3 regions of the Ruegeria sp. YTSC325 genome follow, and region 3 is predicted to be linked to each of the others. Evidence: riboswitches for the same ligand, from Rfam matches in the RefSeq annotation. Region 3 holds a riboswitch; each other region holds the start of a gene.
What was found. Region 3 has a riboswitch for cobalamin ahead of AC2FF7_RS14860 (DUF1636 family protein). Riboswitches for the same ligand answer to the same signal wherever they lie in the genome.
Positions count from the first base shown of each region.

Region 1: linked by a shared signal. The riboswitch ahead of AC2FF7_RS10530 (hypothetical protein) and the one ahead of AC2FF7_RS14860 (DUF1636 family protein) in region 3 are both predicted to bind cobalamin.
Region 2: linked by a shared signal. The riboswitch ahead of AC2FF7_RS21475 (DUF1636 family protein) and the one ahead of AC2FF7_RS14860 (DUF1636 family protein) in region 3 are both predicted to bind cobalamin.

Region 1 is NZ_JBXWLY010000006.1:47,679-52,869, forward strand. It holds gene AC2FF7_RS10515 (bifunctional 2',3'-cyclic-nucleotide 2'-phosphodiesterase/3'-nucleotidase) at 1-1,023, shown strand, start outside; RNA gene ffs (signal recognition particle sRNA small type) at 1,063-1,161, shown strand; gene AC2FF7_RS10525 (alpha/beta hydrolase family protein) at 1,200-2,057, opposite strand; cobalamin riboswitch at 2,194-2,413, shown strand; gene AC2FF7_RS10530 (hypothetical protein) at 2,496-2,903, shown strand; gene AC2FF7_RS10535 (protein-tyrosine phosphatase family protein) at 2,905-3,393, opposite strand; gene AC2FF7_RS10540 (DNA polymerase III subunit gamma/tau) at 3,527-5,191, shown strand, end outside.
Region 2 is NZ_JBXWLY010000024.1:16,997-22,187, reverse strand. It holds gene AC2FF7_RS21485 (ABC transporter substrate-binding protein) at 1-747, opposite strand, end outside; gene AC2FF7_RS21480 (ABC transporter ATP-binding protein) at 744-1,547, opposite strand; gene AC2FF7_RS21475 (DUF1636 family protein) at 1,547-1,903, opposite strand; cobalamin riboswitch at 2,006-2,209, opposite strand; gene AC2FF7_RS21470 (helix-turn-helix domain-containing protein) at 2,336-2,983, shown strand; gene AC2FF7_RS21465 (class II glutamine amidotransferase) at 3,165-4,058, shown strand; gene AC2FF7_RS21460 (protein GlxC) at 4,060-4,743, shown strand; gene AC2FF7_RS21455 (FMN-binding glutamate synthase family protein) at 4,755-5,191, shown strand, end outside.
Region 3 is NZ_JBXWLY010000010.1:27,729-32,919, forward strand. It holds gene AC2FF7_RS14850 (hypothetical protein) at 1-361, opposite strand, end outside; gene AC2FF7_RS14855 (NAD(P)-dependent oxidoreductase) at 1,311-2,303, opposite strand; cobalamin riboswitch at 2,415-2,623, shown strand; gene AC2FF7_RS14860 (DUF1636 family protein) at 2,709-3,083, shown strand; gene cobW (cobalamin biosynthesis protein CobW) at 3,085-4,140, shown strand; gene cobN (cobaltochelatase subunit CobN) at 4,144-5,191, shown strand, end outside.

The sequences.
Region 1 (5,191 bases), on a different contig from region 3:
CTTGGTGTGATTGACCTGACGATGAAACTTGGTGACGACGGAAAATGGCAGGTAGAAACGCACCGTTCACACCTGAAGGCAATCGCACCCGACTTTGTTGGCGCTGAGGTTCCGGAAGACCCCGAACTGTCGCGGATTTTTGCCAAGGCGCACCGCGAAACTCGCGCGCAGTGCAACACGCCCTTTGGACACACGTCGCATCATCTGCACAGCTATTTCAGCTTTTGCGCCTGGGATCGCGGTCTGGCGCTTGTGGCTGCCGCGCAAGCTGCAGCATTGCGGCAGCATATGCAGGGAACTGCCTATGCAGGGCTACCCGTCTTGTCGGCAGTTGCACCGTCAAAATTCGGCGGTCGTGCAGGACCTCGGTTTTTCACCGATATCCCACCCGGGCAGATATGTACGCGCCATGTTGCCGACCTGAACGTGTTTCCGAACGAGATGCAGGCCGTCATTGTCTCGGGCACTGAAATCAAGGATTGGCTGGAAATGTCCGCTGGCGTGCTGAACCAGATGCGGCCGGGTGAACAATCGGACCTTGTGGATACGAATCGCGCCGGACATAATTTTGACGTGCTACACGGGTTAACTTACGCACTAGATCTAGCATCTCCGGCGCGGTTTGACGCAGGTGGCGCAATACTTCATCCCAACAGCCATCGGGTTCGCGGATTGCGATTCAACGGCCGCCCTATCGACACAGATCAGCGCTTTGTTGTCGCGTTGAACAACTATCGCGCCAACGGAGGCGGGAATTTCCCGTTTTCCGAAAACGCGACCCGAATTCCTCTGCCGGTCCTTCCGATTCAACATATTGTACGGGATTACCTGTCGGGCGTCTTACCGATGGACCCTTTGGAAGAGGCACTCCAGCCTTTTCGGTTGTCACCCATACCCGGTGCCCATGCGCTTGTGAAAACCGGAGCGGCCGCTGACCAACACCTGGAAGAACTGGCACGCTACCGCGCCAAAGTCATCGGTCCGGATGCGAAAGGTTTTCTGAATATTCAGCTCTCCCTCTGACGGGTTGCCAAGCATGAACCAAATGCCTATATCCACCGTTGAGAGGTTGGCGCGGGCGAGCGCCTCGCCAACCTGGTCAGGTCCGGAAGGAAGCAGCCACAACGAGCCCCGCTTGGGTCGATGTCCAACCTCTCACTTCATCCCCGACAGTTTTGACCGGTTTAGACACGCAGCACTTATGCGATCAAGCGCGGCCATAGGGACGCGTTGCGACGCGCGAACGCGCCGATATGGCCAATGTCCTTAAGTCCGAATTCCTGCGGCGACAGCACATGACGCCGAGCGCTGGAGCCGTACAGATCTGCCAACCGCCAAACGGCTTCGGGCGGAACCATCTGGTCGTCCTCGAAAGTGAACAGATCGACCGGTTTGCCTTTCTCTGCCCAGGTTGCGGCAGGTAGCGTTTTTCCGATTTCTGGCAGATAATTTTGGGGTGCCGTGCACCACTTGCGCCACTGCCAGTAAACCGATGCAGGCAGGTCGGCCCCAAATCCCACTGCCTTTCCTGGCAGGTATCCAACTGTTTTTACCGCCAGCGGAACATGTCCATACCAGAACAAGGACGCCAACGCGCGATAAGGCCAAGGGTGATCACTGATTGTCACCAGCCCCGAACACACACAGATCATGCGATCTATATGGTCGATATCAGGTTGTATTGGCCCCAACATCCCTCCGACCGAGTGCCCTATGCTCCAGTGTTCTGCGTGTGGGTAACGCTGGCGCATTTCCGCTCTGGCGGCAGGCATGTCGGTCAGCGCCCAATCCGCCATCTTTACCCGCGATTCCTGCAGTAATCCGGTCAGTGAGTGGCCAAAGTCACGATAGTCGTAGGTCAGGCAGGCGATCCCCTGATCCGCTGCCAGCCAATTCGCGAAATGCTGATAGTAATCCCTCGGGACACCGGTCGCACCATGTACAACCACGGCGACTTTGGGATCAGTCACGGGCCGGTACAGGCGCGCCGACAGCATTGCCGAACCGGCAGAAAACCGAAAATCCTCGGTCAGGACGGGGGGTGTATCATCCAGCATAGCGTTGCTCACCTGATCTGAACTGTTCGGTTCACCCCTTATCCCCACTTCTTTGGCCGGGCTGAGTCAAGGGCGCATCAAGATGACCAAACGTCCACTTTGCGCGCGCGCCCGCTTGACTCAAAGCCCGCTCAACCGCTAGCGATGGCGTGATGGTTCTTGTCCCGTGTCGGGACAAGATGAAAAGGGAACACGGTGCGGTTCTGCCCGGTCATGCCGGAACGATCCAATGCCGCGACTGCCCCCGCAACTGTAAGCGGTGAGCAATGCCGAAATACCACTGGCCCGCAAGGCTGGGAAGGTCGGCAACGCTATGACCCGCAAGTCAGGAGACCTGCCATCAAAGCAAAACTGTAACTCGGGCGGGGTATCCGGGCGGGATTGTCAGCGCGCTGTCACACCTGATCTACGCCCCGTTCCCCGCGCGGAGGGCGCATTATGATCTGGAAGACAAAAACGCACCAATTCAGTGCAACCCTATGTCAGAAAACCGGCAAGACCTGCCCGGCTCTGGCGCAGATGGCACGGGCTATTGTGCAGGCGATGGAATCCGCAGTGCCTGCCACGTCGGATGACTTCGCGTTGGACGGCAGCGGAGAGCTGGGCCATTGCCCACAGGGCTGCATCGCCCGATTCCGCGCCCAGAAAGATCAAATTCGCATCTTCTGCGGCACTAGCACGGACGCCTCGCTCGACGCGTTGGATGGTTATGCGGATATGCTGTTCGGCCCCGATGCTGCGGCCCGTCCGGCCGGCCAGTTGCCAGTGCCGCCCTGTGCCATGCTTGAAGTGTCAGAGCTGGCCCCGGCGCAACCAGCACAGCCCCAGCAGCATCTGGCGCTGTAACTCAGTCCGGCGCGCAGGTTGCCCAACGCATCTGCCCGTCGGTTTCAACCGCACAGGGCCGCACGGCGCGCAGGCGGCGCAACGCCGCGTCGGACGCGATGCCCTGTTCGACCATAAGCCGCAGGGCGATCATGCCCGACCGCCCGCACCCGCCCCGGCAATGCACCAGCACCCGCCCTCCACGCGCCAGAATATGCGCGGCAGACTGGCTGATCCGGGGCCACGCGGCCTCGGTGTCCGGCGACGGCGCGCCAAAATCTTCAATCGGCAGGTGCGTCCAGGTTATGCCCTCGGCGTGCAGGTCATCTCCCAGTTTTCCCGCTCCGGTCTGCTCCATCTCGGAGCTTGTGGTCATCGAAATCACAAGATCGGGCCGCCAGCGGCGAATGATATCCAAATCCCGCGCATACTCCCCCGCGCGCCCCGGCAGCGGCGACAGCGCGAAATGACCGGCCCCGACCTCGACCACGTGAATTGCAAATGGCTCCATCCCCGGCCTCCTTTCCACATAGCTTCTATGCTGTGCAAACTGACCTGCAAACCGAATTTCCCCCAAGGCGGCGGTGGACGCGGGCGGCGGGGGTCTCTAGGCTGCGTCGGAACCCGAATCCGACAGAGCAGATATGACCGACACGCCCAGCCCCGCCTATCAGGTTCTTGCCCGTAAATACCGCCCTGAAACCTTTGCCGATCTGGTCGGGCAGGAGGCCATGGTACGCACGCTGAAAAACGCGTTCGAGGCGGATCGGATCGCGCAAGCCTTTATCATGACCGGCATTCGCGGCACCGGCAAAACCACCACGGCCCGGATCATCGCCAAAGGCATGAACTGCATCGGCCCCGATGGCGAGGGCAAACCGACGACCGAACCCTGCGGCCAGTGCGAACATTGTGTGGCGATCATGGAAGGTCGCCATGTGGACGTGATGGAGATGGACGCCGCCAGCCGGACCGGTGTGAACGATATTCGCGAGATCATCGACAGCGTCCGCTATCGCGCGGCCTCGGCCCGCTACAAGATTTACATCATCGACGAGGTCCACATGCTGTCGACCAGCGCCTTCAACGCGCTGCTCAAGACGCTTGAGGAACCGCCCGAGCATGTGAAGTTTATCTTTGCCACCACCGAGATTCGCAAAGTGCCGGTGACGGTCCTGTCCCGATGTCAGCGCTTTGACCTGCGACGGATCGAGCCCGAGGACATGATCGGCCTGCTGCGCAAGATCGCCGATGCCGAAGGCGCACAGATCGCCGAAGACGCGATGGCACTAATCACCCGCGCCGCCGAGGGTTCAGCCCGCGATGCGACCTCTCTTCTGGATCAGGCGATTTCACACGGCGCCGGGGAAACCAGCGCCGATCAGGTGCGTGCGATGCTGGGTCTGGCCGACCGGGGCCGAGTGCTGGACCTGATGGACATGATCCTGCGTGGCGATGCCGCCGGGGCGCTGACCGAACTTGGCGCACAATATGCCGAAGGCGCCGACCCGCTGGCCGTGCTGCGCGATCTGGCCGAGATCACTCATTGGGTGTCGGTGGTAAAGATCACGCCGGATGCCGCTGAAGACCCGACTGTGCCCCCAGATGAACGCGCGCGGGGTCAGCAAATGGCCGAGGCCCTGCCGATGCGGGTCCTGACCCGCATGTGGCAGATGTTGTTGAAAGCGCTCGAGGAAGTCTCAGCCGCGCCCAACGCCATGATGGCCGCCGAGATGGCCGTGATCCGCCTGACCCATGTGTCTGACCTGCCCAGCCCAGAAGAACTGATCAAACGGTTGCAAGACGCGCCTCCCCCACCGCCAAACGGCGGGCCCGGCGGCGGAATGACCGCATCATCACACGCCGCGCAGGCCCCGGTGGCCTCCACTTATGCGCCGCCCATTCGCGGCGGGCCCGGAGCGCCCACGGCCGCACTGGCGCAGGATGTGCAAACGGCATTGGCCCGCTACCCGAGTTTTGAACATGTGGTCGAACTGATCCGTACCAACCGGGATGTGAAACTGCTGGTTGAGGTCGAAAACGGCGTCCGGATGGTGTCTTACCAACCCGGTCGGATCGAGTTCACGCCAACAGATTCAGCCCCAACCGATCTGGCCGCCCGCATGGGTACCGCACTACAACGCTGGACCGGCAACCGCTGGGCGGTGACCATTGTGGCCAACGGTGAGGCGGCAACCATCGCCGAAATCCGAGATGCCGCCGATCTGGCGTTAAAGGCCGAGGCCGAACAGCACCCGCTGGTGCAGGCGGTGCTGGCTCAATTCCCCAAAGCCAAGATCAAACGCATC
Region 2 (5,191 bases), on a different contig from region 3:
AAACTCAGGGTTCGCGGCTGCCACGGTTTCCCATGACGTGCGACCCCAGCTTGTGTCCATATCACGGGTAACGTTGAGACCACCCGCCGCTGCTATCATAGCGTTGGGGATTGCGTATTTCCCAGCAGTGAACGGAGCGTCCGCCGGGCCATCCAACAGAAACACTCGAGGTTTCGGTAAGTCTGCGGTTTGTGCCTCGATTGCGGTCAGTTCATCCTTCCAACCAGATACAAGCGCTTCGGCCTTGTCTTCGACATGCATGACTTTGCCCAGCCGCAGAATGTCGTCAAACAAAAGGTCCATGCTGGCCTCGGGGCGGTCTTTATGCAGATGAACGCAGCTTTCAGTCAGGATCATGGTTTTGATCCCGAACGGGGCAAGTGTTTCTGGCGTTACATCACCACCGGGACGCATTCCATAGTACCAGCCGGCGAAGAACAGATCGGGTTCTACCGCGACAATATTTTCCACCGATGGATATTTCGGTGCCAGTTCGGGGATATCTCCACGTAGCGTGTCGAATTCAGGACTGGTTTTGTACCAGCCGGTGATGCCCGTGAGGCCGACGATTTTGTCTTGCAGACCCAGCGCAAAGGCCATGTCGGTCATGTTCATGTCATGTACGACCAACCGTTCGGGCTGGGTTTCAAACACCAGCGGTTCACCACAATTGTCTACGGTCACTTCATGCGCAGCAACACCGCTCGCCATGGCCATAACCAGAGCCACGGACAAGATATGTTTCATTTTGGAAATCTCCTGGAGGGTTGGGAAACAGTGGTTTTTCGTATGTCCAGCGCGGGGATCATCCGACCGTCGTGCTGAAAGAATAAGTAGTCGACGCCGAACGTGTCGCGCACATGTTGAGTCGTCAGGACCTCGGAAACAGGGCCAAACCCGGTCAGCCGGGTAGATTTCATCAACGCGACATGGGTGGCGAATTCGGGGATCATGACAATGTCATGGACAATCATTATGACGGTTATCCCCAGTCCAGCGACCAGCGACAACATCCGCCCTTTGGCGTCGGGATCCAAATGGTTCGTCGGTTCGTCCAAAAACAGAAGAGTAGGGTTCTGCGCCAGCGCACGCGCGATATGGGCGCGCTGACGTTCGCCACCCGACAACACTGCCATGCGCTTGTCGGCAAGCTCCAAAAGGCCGGTCAGGTCCAGAATTCGCGTCAAGTCGTTTGCGTGATCTTCAGAGGAGCGGTCCGAGCGAATTGGAATTTGCCCAAGTGCCACATAGTCACGCAGATGCAAGCGCCCATCGGGATATTCCTGCTGACTGACGACGGCAATTTTTCGGGCGCGCTCCGTCGCTGACAGTGTCTTCAAGCTCTGCTCTTGCACCAGAACGTCGCCTTCGGACAGAGCTTCAGCGCCACAAAGTAAGTTCAGCAGAGTGGTTTTGCCAGCGCCATTCGGACCGGCAATGGCCAGAACCGACCCCTCTTCAAGGTCGAACGAGATGTCTTGCAACAGAACGTCACCGTGAAAAGAATAGTAGGCTACACCACGCGCCTGCAGGAAGGGTCTGGTCATCATCGAGCTCCTCGAACAGCCAACGCCGGCATGCGCGCCAATGTCTTGGTTATCAGAGGCGCCGGCCTGTCTGTGGCCTTTGTCCAACCAGTTGCGCTGCCCAGGTATTGCGCGGCGAATTGGGCAAGAGCATTCAGCTCTTGCTCGGTGCCGATATCACCAAACAGGTATTGGGCTTTTCCTAGGGCCTGAAATCCGACAGTGACCGGGTGATCGCATCCAGCCATACAGTCTACTGTGCGCACTGCGAAACCCGCAGGCAATTCAGGGCACAAGGCATCCGCAATGTGCTGCGCTGCCTCCAAACCCTGACAGGTCGCGCAGATCAGAACAAAATGATCAGTGGGCTCGGCCATCAAGCGTCTGTTCCACGGCCCCTGGGGCCGTACTGAAACGCGGTCGCGCATAAAGGCGTACGAGGTACCATCAAGCCTCCTTCCAGGACGCCCCGCCCCGGGTTGGTTTCGGTTGCGATGGCAGGTCTCCTGACTTGCGGGTCGAGGCTTGGCCACCCTTCCCGACATTATTCACGTCAGTGGGATATTGGCTTCGCTCACCGCCTACAGTTGCGGGGGCAGTTACGGACTTGGCACTTAAACCTCACCGTATTCCCTTTTCACCGCTGGAGCATGCCCCAGGGAACCATCAAATGCGTCACTGCCCGAGATCAGATCGCCGGTCAACACAAATCACCGGAGGTTGCGCAGGAATGTAGTTTTGAAAATATGTTTCCTTTCAAGAAAATTGCAGGCGATAACGACGAAGCGAAAGGCGTTAAGGATAGGTTGGTGAAAGCATCAAACGATAGGTCCAAACCTCAGTTTTCTCAGGATCCCCACAAGGTCAGGGACCCCGGTGAAAAGAACCTCGAAACGGCGATCGGTCGTGAAATCCGCGCGTTGAGGTTGCAGCAGGGCGTGACAATTGCGGAATTGTCGGGGCTGACCGGGTTATCCATCAGTATGCTGTCAAAAATCGAAAACGGCTACACATCGCCTTCATTGACGACGCTACAATCGCTGGCCAATGCTCTGAGCACACCGATCACTGCATTTTTCCGCAGATATGAAGAAACCCGAAACGCAACCCACACCAAAGCGGGAAAGGGCGTTGAAACAGAGAGAGCCGGGACACGCGCAGGCCATCAATACAGCCTTTTGGGTCATATGGGGTCTAATGCCAGTGGTGTTGTGGTCGAACCCTATCTGATCACGCTGACGGAAGAGTCCGACACTTTCCCGACGTTCCAGCATGACGGGATTGAAATGCTCTACATGCTTGAAGGCGAAGTCGATTACAGACACGGCGATCAAATTTACCTGCTGGAGCCGGGTGATACGTTGTTCTTTGATGCGGACGCACCGCATGGACCCGAGTTGCTGCGCAAACTGCCAGCCCGCTACCTGTCGATCATCTCATATCCGCAGACGCGTTAGTCACGATTCGGCGATTGATAAACCGCTGCTGAGGTTTTGCGGGGTTGCTCTCCGTGATTTTTGAATGCGGGGGAAATAGATAGCCGAAAATATTCCCCTTATGAATATTAATTTCCCTTTGTTGATAACCTGAAGTTCAGGTGTTAGCGTCTGCCCAACTCAACACAGGAGAAGCTGACACATGTGTGGAATTGTCGGCCTTTTTTTGAAGGACAAAACGCTCGAGCCTCAATTGGGCGCGATGCTGACAGATATGCTGATCACAATGACAGATCGCGGCCCGGACAGCGCCGGGATCGCGATTTATGGACCTGTCGGAGATCAGGCAAAGCTCACCGTGCAATCCGACAATCCGGACGCGGATTTTCAGACTCTGGCCGAAGATTTGGCCGACGTCTTGACCAGCCCCGTCAGCTTGGGCCGCAATGACACTCATGCGGTTCTGAGCGTGGCCAACGACAAAGTCAGCGCTGCGCGGCAGGCCCTGAGGGAATTGCGCCCTGGCCTACGGATCATGTCCGATGGCGATGCGATCGAAATTTATAAAGAAGTTGGATTGCCTCGAGAGGTGGCGGAGCGGTTCCAATTGACCTCGATGTCCGGCAGCCACGGGATTGGCCATACACGCATGGCCACTGAATCCGCCGTCACCACAGAAGGGGCGCACCCGTTCAACACCGGCGCGGATCAGTGCTTGGTGCATAACGGATCGCTGTCCAACCACAACGCCCTGCGCCGCAAACTGATGCGCGAGGGCGTGCGGATCGAATCCATGAACGATACCGAGGTCGGCGCGGCCTATCTGACATGGAAAATGCAAAACGGGGCCACTCTGGGTGAGGCGCTGGAAAGCAGCCTTGAGGATCTCGACGGGTTCTTTACCTTTGTGGTCGGCACCAAGGATGGGTTCGGCGTGGTTCGCGACCCCATCGCCTGCAAACCGGCGGTAATGGCCGAGACCGATCAATATGTGGCCTTTGGCAGCGAGTATCGCGCCTTGGTCAACCTGCCGGGAATCGAGGATGCCCGCGTCTGGGAACCCGAACCCGCAACCGTCTATTTCTGGAGCCACTAAAATGCAGAGCTATGATGTTGCCGAACAGGGCCTGCGCGGGCTGAACGCCGCCCTTCAGGCCCAAAGCACCGAGACAAACCAGACCCAGTGGCAGGTTCAGAACCCCAAGGGCAGCCATGCCATCGCTGTCGGTCTGGATGCCCCGATTGAGGTCACGGTCAAAGGCTCAACCGGCTATTACTGCGCGGGGATGAACCAGCAGGCGACCGTTCGGGTCGAAGGCTCTGTTGGGCCTGGCGTGGCCGAGAACATGATGTCGGGCACTGTGATCGTTGAAGGCGATGCCAGTCAATATGCCGGGGCCACGGGCCATGGCGGGTTGTTGGTGATCAAGGGCAATGCCAGCTCGCGCTGCGGGATTTCCATGAAGGGGATCGACATTGTGGTGCATGGCAATATCGGCCATATGTCCGCCTTCATGGCGCAAGCGGGGACGCTGGTGGTCTGCGGTGATGCGGGCGACGCGCTGGGGGTTTCATTGTACGAGGCGCGGCTATTCGTGCGCGGCTCGGTCAAAAGTCTGGGCGCGGATTGCATTGAAAAAGAGATGCGTCCCGAACATCTGACCCTGTTGCAAGACCTGCTGGAGCGCGCGGGCGCGGATGCCAAGCCGGAAGAGTTCAAACGCTATGGCTCGGCTCGGCAGCTTTACAATTTCGATGTCGACAACGCGGCAGAATACTGAGGAAGACGGTTATGGACGATCACACACCACGCACGATGCCGATACAGTCTGAAACGTTTTCAAACCCGGTCAACGCGGAAATCCGGCGGGCGGCGGCAACGGGCATCTATGACATTCGCGGCGGCGGCGCGAAACGCAAAGTACCGCATTTCGACGATCTGTTGTTTCTGGGGGCCTCGGTCAGCCGCTATCCTCTGGAGGGCTATCGCGAACGCTGTGACACCTCGGTCACGCTGGGCACGCGCTTTGCCAAGAACCCGATCCAGCTGGATATCCCGATCACCATCGCGGGCATGAGTTTCGGTGCGCTGTCTGGCCCCGCGAAAGAGGCGCTGGGTCGCGGAGCGTCAGCTGCCGGTACGTCGACCACCACCGGTGACGGTGGTATGACGCCCGAGGAACGCGGTCATTCCTCGAAACTGGTTTATCAGTATCTGCCTTCGCGCTA
Region 3 (5,191 bases):
CCGTGGACCCCGTACCGGGTTCAGGCTGGACGGGGTTCACAGTGACCCCCGTCTCAATGCCGGGCTCCGCCGTGGGCTCAAGCGCGGCCACGCGTTCCAGAACGATGCGGTAAATGACGGTGTAGCCGTTCTTGCAGTGCCGCCGCCCTGTCTCGATCAAGATGCCTTCTCGGAGGAAGTCGATGATGGTGCGCTTCACCGTGCTTTCGCTAAGCTCTGTGTGGCGCTGGATCGTTCCCTTTGAGCACCAGATGCCCGAGCCGTCATCGCTCGCTTTGTCGGCCAGGAACATGATGATCTGCTTGCGCGCGGCGCTGCCGAAGCGACGCTCTGCGCATTCATTTGCAACCGCCCAACTCATCGAATTATCCCAAGGTTAGAAACGATTTTATGAGCATTCTGGCACGCAAACAGCGTTGAAACTTTCGCTTTTTGTTCACTTTTTGTCAGGAGGTGTTTTGCACCCATAAGGCGTTGTTTTTGCGACCGTTCTTTCTGGATTGCAAATCCGTGTACACCGGTTCGATTCCGGTACTCGCCTCCATTTTATTCTAAATCATTGACTTAGCCCTGTGGTGCTCGGGTGTGACACAAAGTGGGACACACCTACGATGAAATTGTCATCCTATCTAACCCTCTCAAGACATGGCGTTTATTACTCCCGGTGGCCAATCCCTCCGTCCATATAACAAAAGCGAACATCTGTAAAAATATCGCTGCTTTAGCGAAAACTACTGGGTTGCCCTCTGCAACGCCCACGTCCTCCGGGATGGATTAAAAACCATAAGTGACAATCTGGATAGCCGAGTGCGCCATTGAACTCAGGGCAACGCTGCGCGCGTTGGCGTGCGCCGATTGATGTTAGGCTTACCGCTTTCAAGCGAAAGTCACAAATACGGTCTTTGATCTGAAAAAAGGACGCTGACTTTCACTAAGACACAAGCGTTTTTCGATGTGCGACTGGAAAAAAGCAACTTGGCATACATGCTTGCACGACCTTGTAATCGCGAAGTAAGCAGGCGAAATCCTACTGAACGCATAGGCATGAACCAAGCGGGCAGTACAGGATCTACGGAAAACGGGCGGCTCGCGGGAATGCAAGCTCGAAACTTGCGACATGATTGGCACTTAGTATCTGAACAGGTTTTCCTAGGGTTTGTCTATTGACGATACTTAGGTTTATCCGCACACAAATTGACTGTTGCCCCGGTGGTTCAGGTAGTTCAGTGACCTGAAAAAGTGGCAGCGAGCCCAACACTCGCCGCCTCTTTTCCAAGCCGGGCAAAGCGTTTTCGCGCAGTGCAATTGCGTCATTCGGCCCGACGTCCCTGAGGAATAACCTCGTATCCGGACGCTTCCGGCTCGTAGTCTTCCATTTCGGACGGGAAGCCGGGGGCCGTGATATCCAGCCCGGTGGCCTCTTCCAACCGCTTGATAATATTAGGTGATAACTCTCGGTCGCCATAGCGGGCGATGCCGTCGTCAAAGATACGCATCATCACCGGGTTGATCTCGAGCGGCACCCCCGCCCGGTCCGCCACATCCTGAAACAGGCCAATGTCCTTTTTCACCAAATCCATCGTGAACGAAATGTCCCGCGAGCCGTTCAGAATGACTTGGCTTTCGGTTTCATGCACGAAGGATGTCCCGGATGAGATCTTGATTGCCTCGTATGTGGTGTTCAGATCCATCCCGGCGGCTTTGGCGGTCACAAGTGCTTCTGCGCAGGTGATCAGGTTGGCGGTGGCGAGGTAATTGGTCAGCACTTTCAACACCGAAGCGGTCCCTAGGTCACCGGTATGCAGAACCCGTCGGCCCATGGTGGTCAGAAAGGGCAGTATGCGCTCGAATGTGGCCCGGTCGCAGCCCGCGAAGATCGAGATATTGCCCGTCGCGGCGCGATGACAGCCACCCGATACAGGACAGTCTACCGCTGCGCCGCCACGTTCGATCACCTGGGCGCCCAATCGCTTGACTTCAGCTTCATCAGTGGTGGACATCTCCATCCAGATTTTGCCGGGGCTGACCTCAGGCAGCATCTCCTGCATCACCGCGTCCGAAGCGGCAGGCGATGGCAGGCAAGTAATAACCGCGTCGCAATCGCGCATCAGCTGGGCCGGGCTTTCGGCGGCCTTGGCCCCCTGTGACACGAAGCCGTCGACGAGGTCAGAGTTCAAATCATGTACCGTCAGTTCGATCCCGTTGCGCAGCAAAGACCCTGACAGTTTGCCGCCCACATTGCCCAAGCCGATAAAGCCCACCTTCATGCGATACACCTCCTTTTTTGGCGTCGTTTTGTTCATGGCACCATGCCGCCCCACCCAAAGTCATGCCGCCCAGCGACGCTGTCAGGTCGCTTTTAACCCGAGGTGCGAAAGATGTTTGCGACTCGCTTGACAAGGGCCTGCCCGGTGCCGCATGTCCGATCCGTTGGTGTCCATCTGCAGATGGATGAAAAGGGAATGCGTCAGCGGGTCATCCGTCAAACGCAGCCGCCCCCGCGACCGTGACCGGAGAGGGTGCCCAAGCCACTGGCCAACAAGGCCGGGAAGGCGGGTCATCCGACAGGGTAACCGCCCTGAAATCCGCAAGCCGGGAGACCTGCCAGCACCCGCGATTGAAACCGGACGGGGTGTTCCGGTGCCGGGTCACGCACGACCCGCATGAAACCCCGTCCCCCACGATGAGGATTTAGGGGGATGAGAGACATGACCGAAACCGCTCCGGTCGAGCTGCTGGTTTGCACCACCTGCCGCCGCGGCCTACCCATTGAAGATGACGCCCAACGCCCAGGCACGTTGCTGCACAAGGCGTTGGAACAGGCTGAACTGCCCGAGGGCGTGGCGCTGAAGGCTGTTGAATGCCTGTCGAATTGCGATCAGGGCTGTTCCATCGTGCTGCGCGGCGGGCCGGAACGCTGGACCTTTGTTTATGAGAACCTGAACGAAGTCGATCATGTCGACGTGATCGTAGACGGTGCCACCAAGTATCTGGCCACCGAAGACGGTCTGGTCAAATGGCGCGAGCGCCCCGAACATTTCCGCAAAAACTGCGCCTCGCGTATTCCCCCGATTGGAGCCTGACATGTCCACTTTGGAAAAACTCCCCGTTACTGTGATCACCGGCTTTTTGGGTTCGGGCAAGACCACGCTGGTGCGACACCTGATGCAGAACCCGCAGGGCAAGCGTCTGGCCGTTGTGGTCAACGAGTTTGGCGATGTCGGCGTGGACGGCGATATCCTGAAATCCTGCGCCATCCCCGATTGCCCGGCGGAAAACATCATGGAACTGGCCAATGGCTGCATTTGCTGCACCGTGGCCGATGATTTCATCCCCACGATCGAGGCGCTGATGGCGCTGGAGCCGCGCCCCGAGCATATCCTGATCGAAACCTCTGGTCTGGCGCTGCCCAAGCCGCTGCTGAAAGCGTTCGACTGGCCCGATATCCGATCCAAGATCACCGTTGACGGCGTGATAGCGCTGGCCGACGCCGAGGCCGTTGCCGCCGGTCGCTTTGCCCCGAATGTCGCGGCGGTGGATGCCCAGCGTCTGGCCGACGATTCCATCGACCACGAAACGCCTCTGTCCGAGGTGTTCGAGGATCAGATCTCCTGCGCCGACATCATCCTGCTGACCAAGCCTGATCTGGCCGGCCCCGAAGGTGTCGCCAAAGCCAAAGAGATCATCGCCGCAGAGGCCCCGCGCCCTCTGCCGGTCGTCGAAGTGGCCGAAGGCGTTGTGGACGTGCGCGTCGTGCTGGGTCTTGAGGCTGCCGCCGAGGATGACATGGAGGCGCGGCCCAGCCATCACGATGGCCACCATGATCACGAGCACGATGATTTCGAAAGCATCATCGTCGAGCTGCCGGAACAGACCGACCCGGCCGATCTGGTCGCGAAAATCGAACGTCTGGCCAAGGAACTGAACATCCTGCGCGTCAAAGGCTATGCCGCTGTTCAGGGCAAGCCAATGCGCCTTCTGGTTCAGGCTGTGGGCGCGCGCGTGCGTCATCAGTACGACCGTCCGTGGCAGCCCGGCGAAGAGCGCCGTTCGCGTCTGGTGGTGATTGCCGAGCATGACGACATCAAAGAGGCTGAAATCCGCGACATCCTCGCGGGCGTCACCGAGGCTGCCGAGTAAACCATGCACGTCGTCTTCCGCGAAAGCCACGGGTTAGAGGAATCCGAAACACCAACCGATCTGGGCCAGAGCCCGGCGGATTTGGTGGTGCTGTCGTTCTCAGACAGCGACCTTGGTGCTTTCGCGGCAGGCTGGCATCGCGGCGGCGGGCCCGAGGGTCGGATGCCGACCTTGCGGCTGGCCAATCTGACGGCACTGAAACATCCCCTCTCGGTGGATACCTATGTCGAGCAGACGCTGGAGGGCGCCAAGGGCATCCTGATCCGACTGATCGGCGGGGTGCCCTATTGGTCCTACGGACTGCAGCAGGTTCTATCGCTTGCGCAGACCAAAGGGATTGCTGTGGCCGTGCTGCCCGCCGACGGGCGCGAGGATACGCGGCTGGATGACTATTCGACCCTGCCCGTCTCCACCCTGCGCCGCTTGGCGCATCTTTGCGACACCGGTGGCGAGGTTGCAGCACAAGCCGCTTTGGCGCAGATGGCATTGGCAGCCGGTCTGTATGCGGGCCCGGTGATGGGCGCCAAGTCCTTGCCCGACTGCGGCGCATGGTGCCCGGACCGCGGCGTGATCCCGGCGGAACAGGCGTTTTCCGGGGATGCGAAACGCATCCTCGTCACCTTCTACCGCGCTTATCTGACATCCGCCGACACCGCCCCCGTGGCCGCCCTAATCCGCAGTCTGCGCGCACGTGGATTTGAAGCCGTGGGGCTCTTCGCCCCCTCTCTGAAAGCCCCGGCTGCTGCCGACTGGCTGCGCGACACCATCGTATCGCTGGCCCCATCCGCGATCATCAACGCCACGTCCTTCTCAGGCAAAGGCGCGTCTGGCACCTCGCCCTTAGATGCTGCGAATGTGCCCGTCTTCCAAGTCGCACTGGCCACTTCGCGCCGCAAAGCCTGGGCCGAAGCGGAACGCGGTCTCTCGCCCGCCGACCTCGCCATGCATGTGGTGCTGCCCGAGGTGGACGGGCGGATTTCAGCAGGCATCGCCTCGTTCAAGGAGCCGGGCAAGCGCGACCAGCATCTGGAATATTCCCGCTTTGCCCACC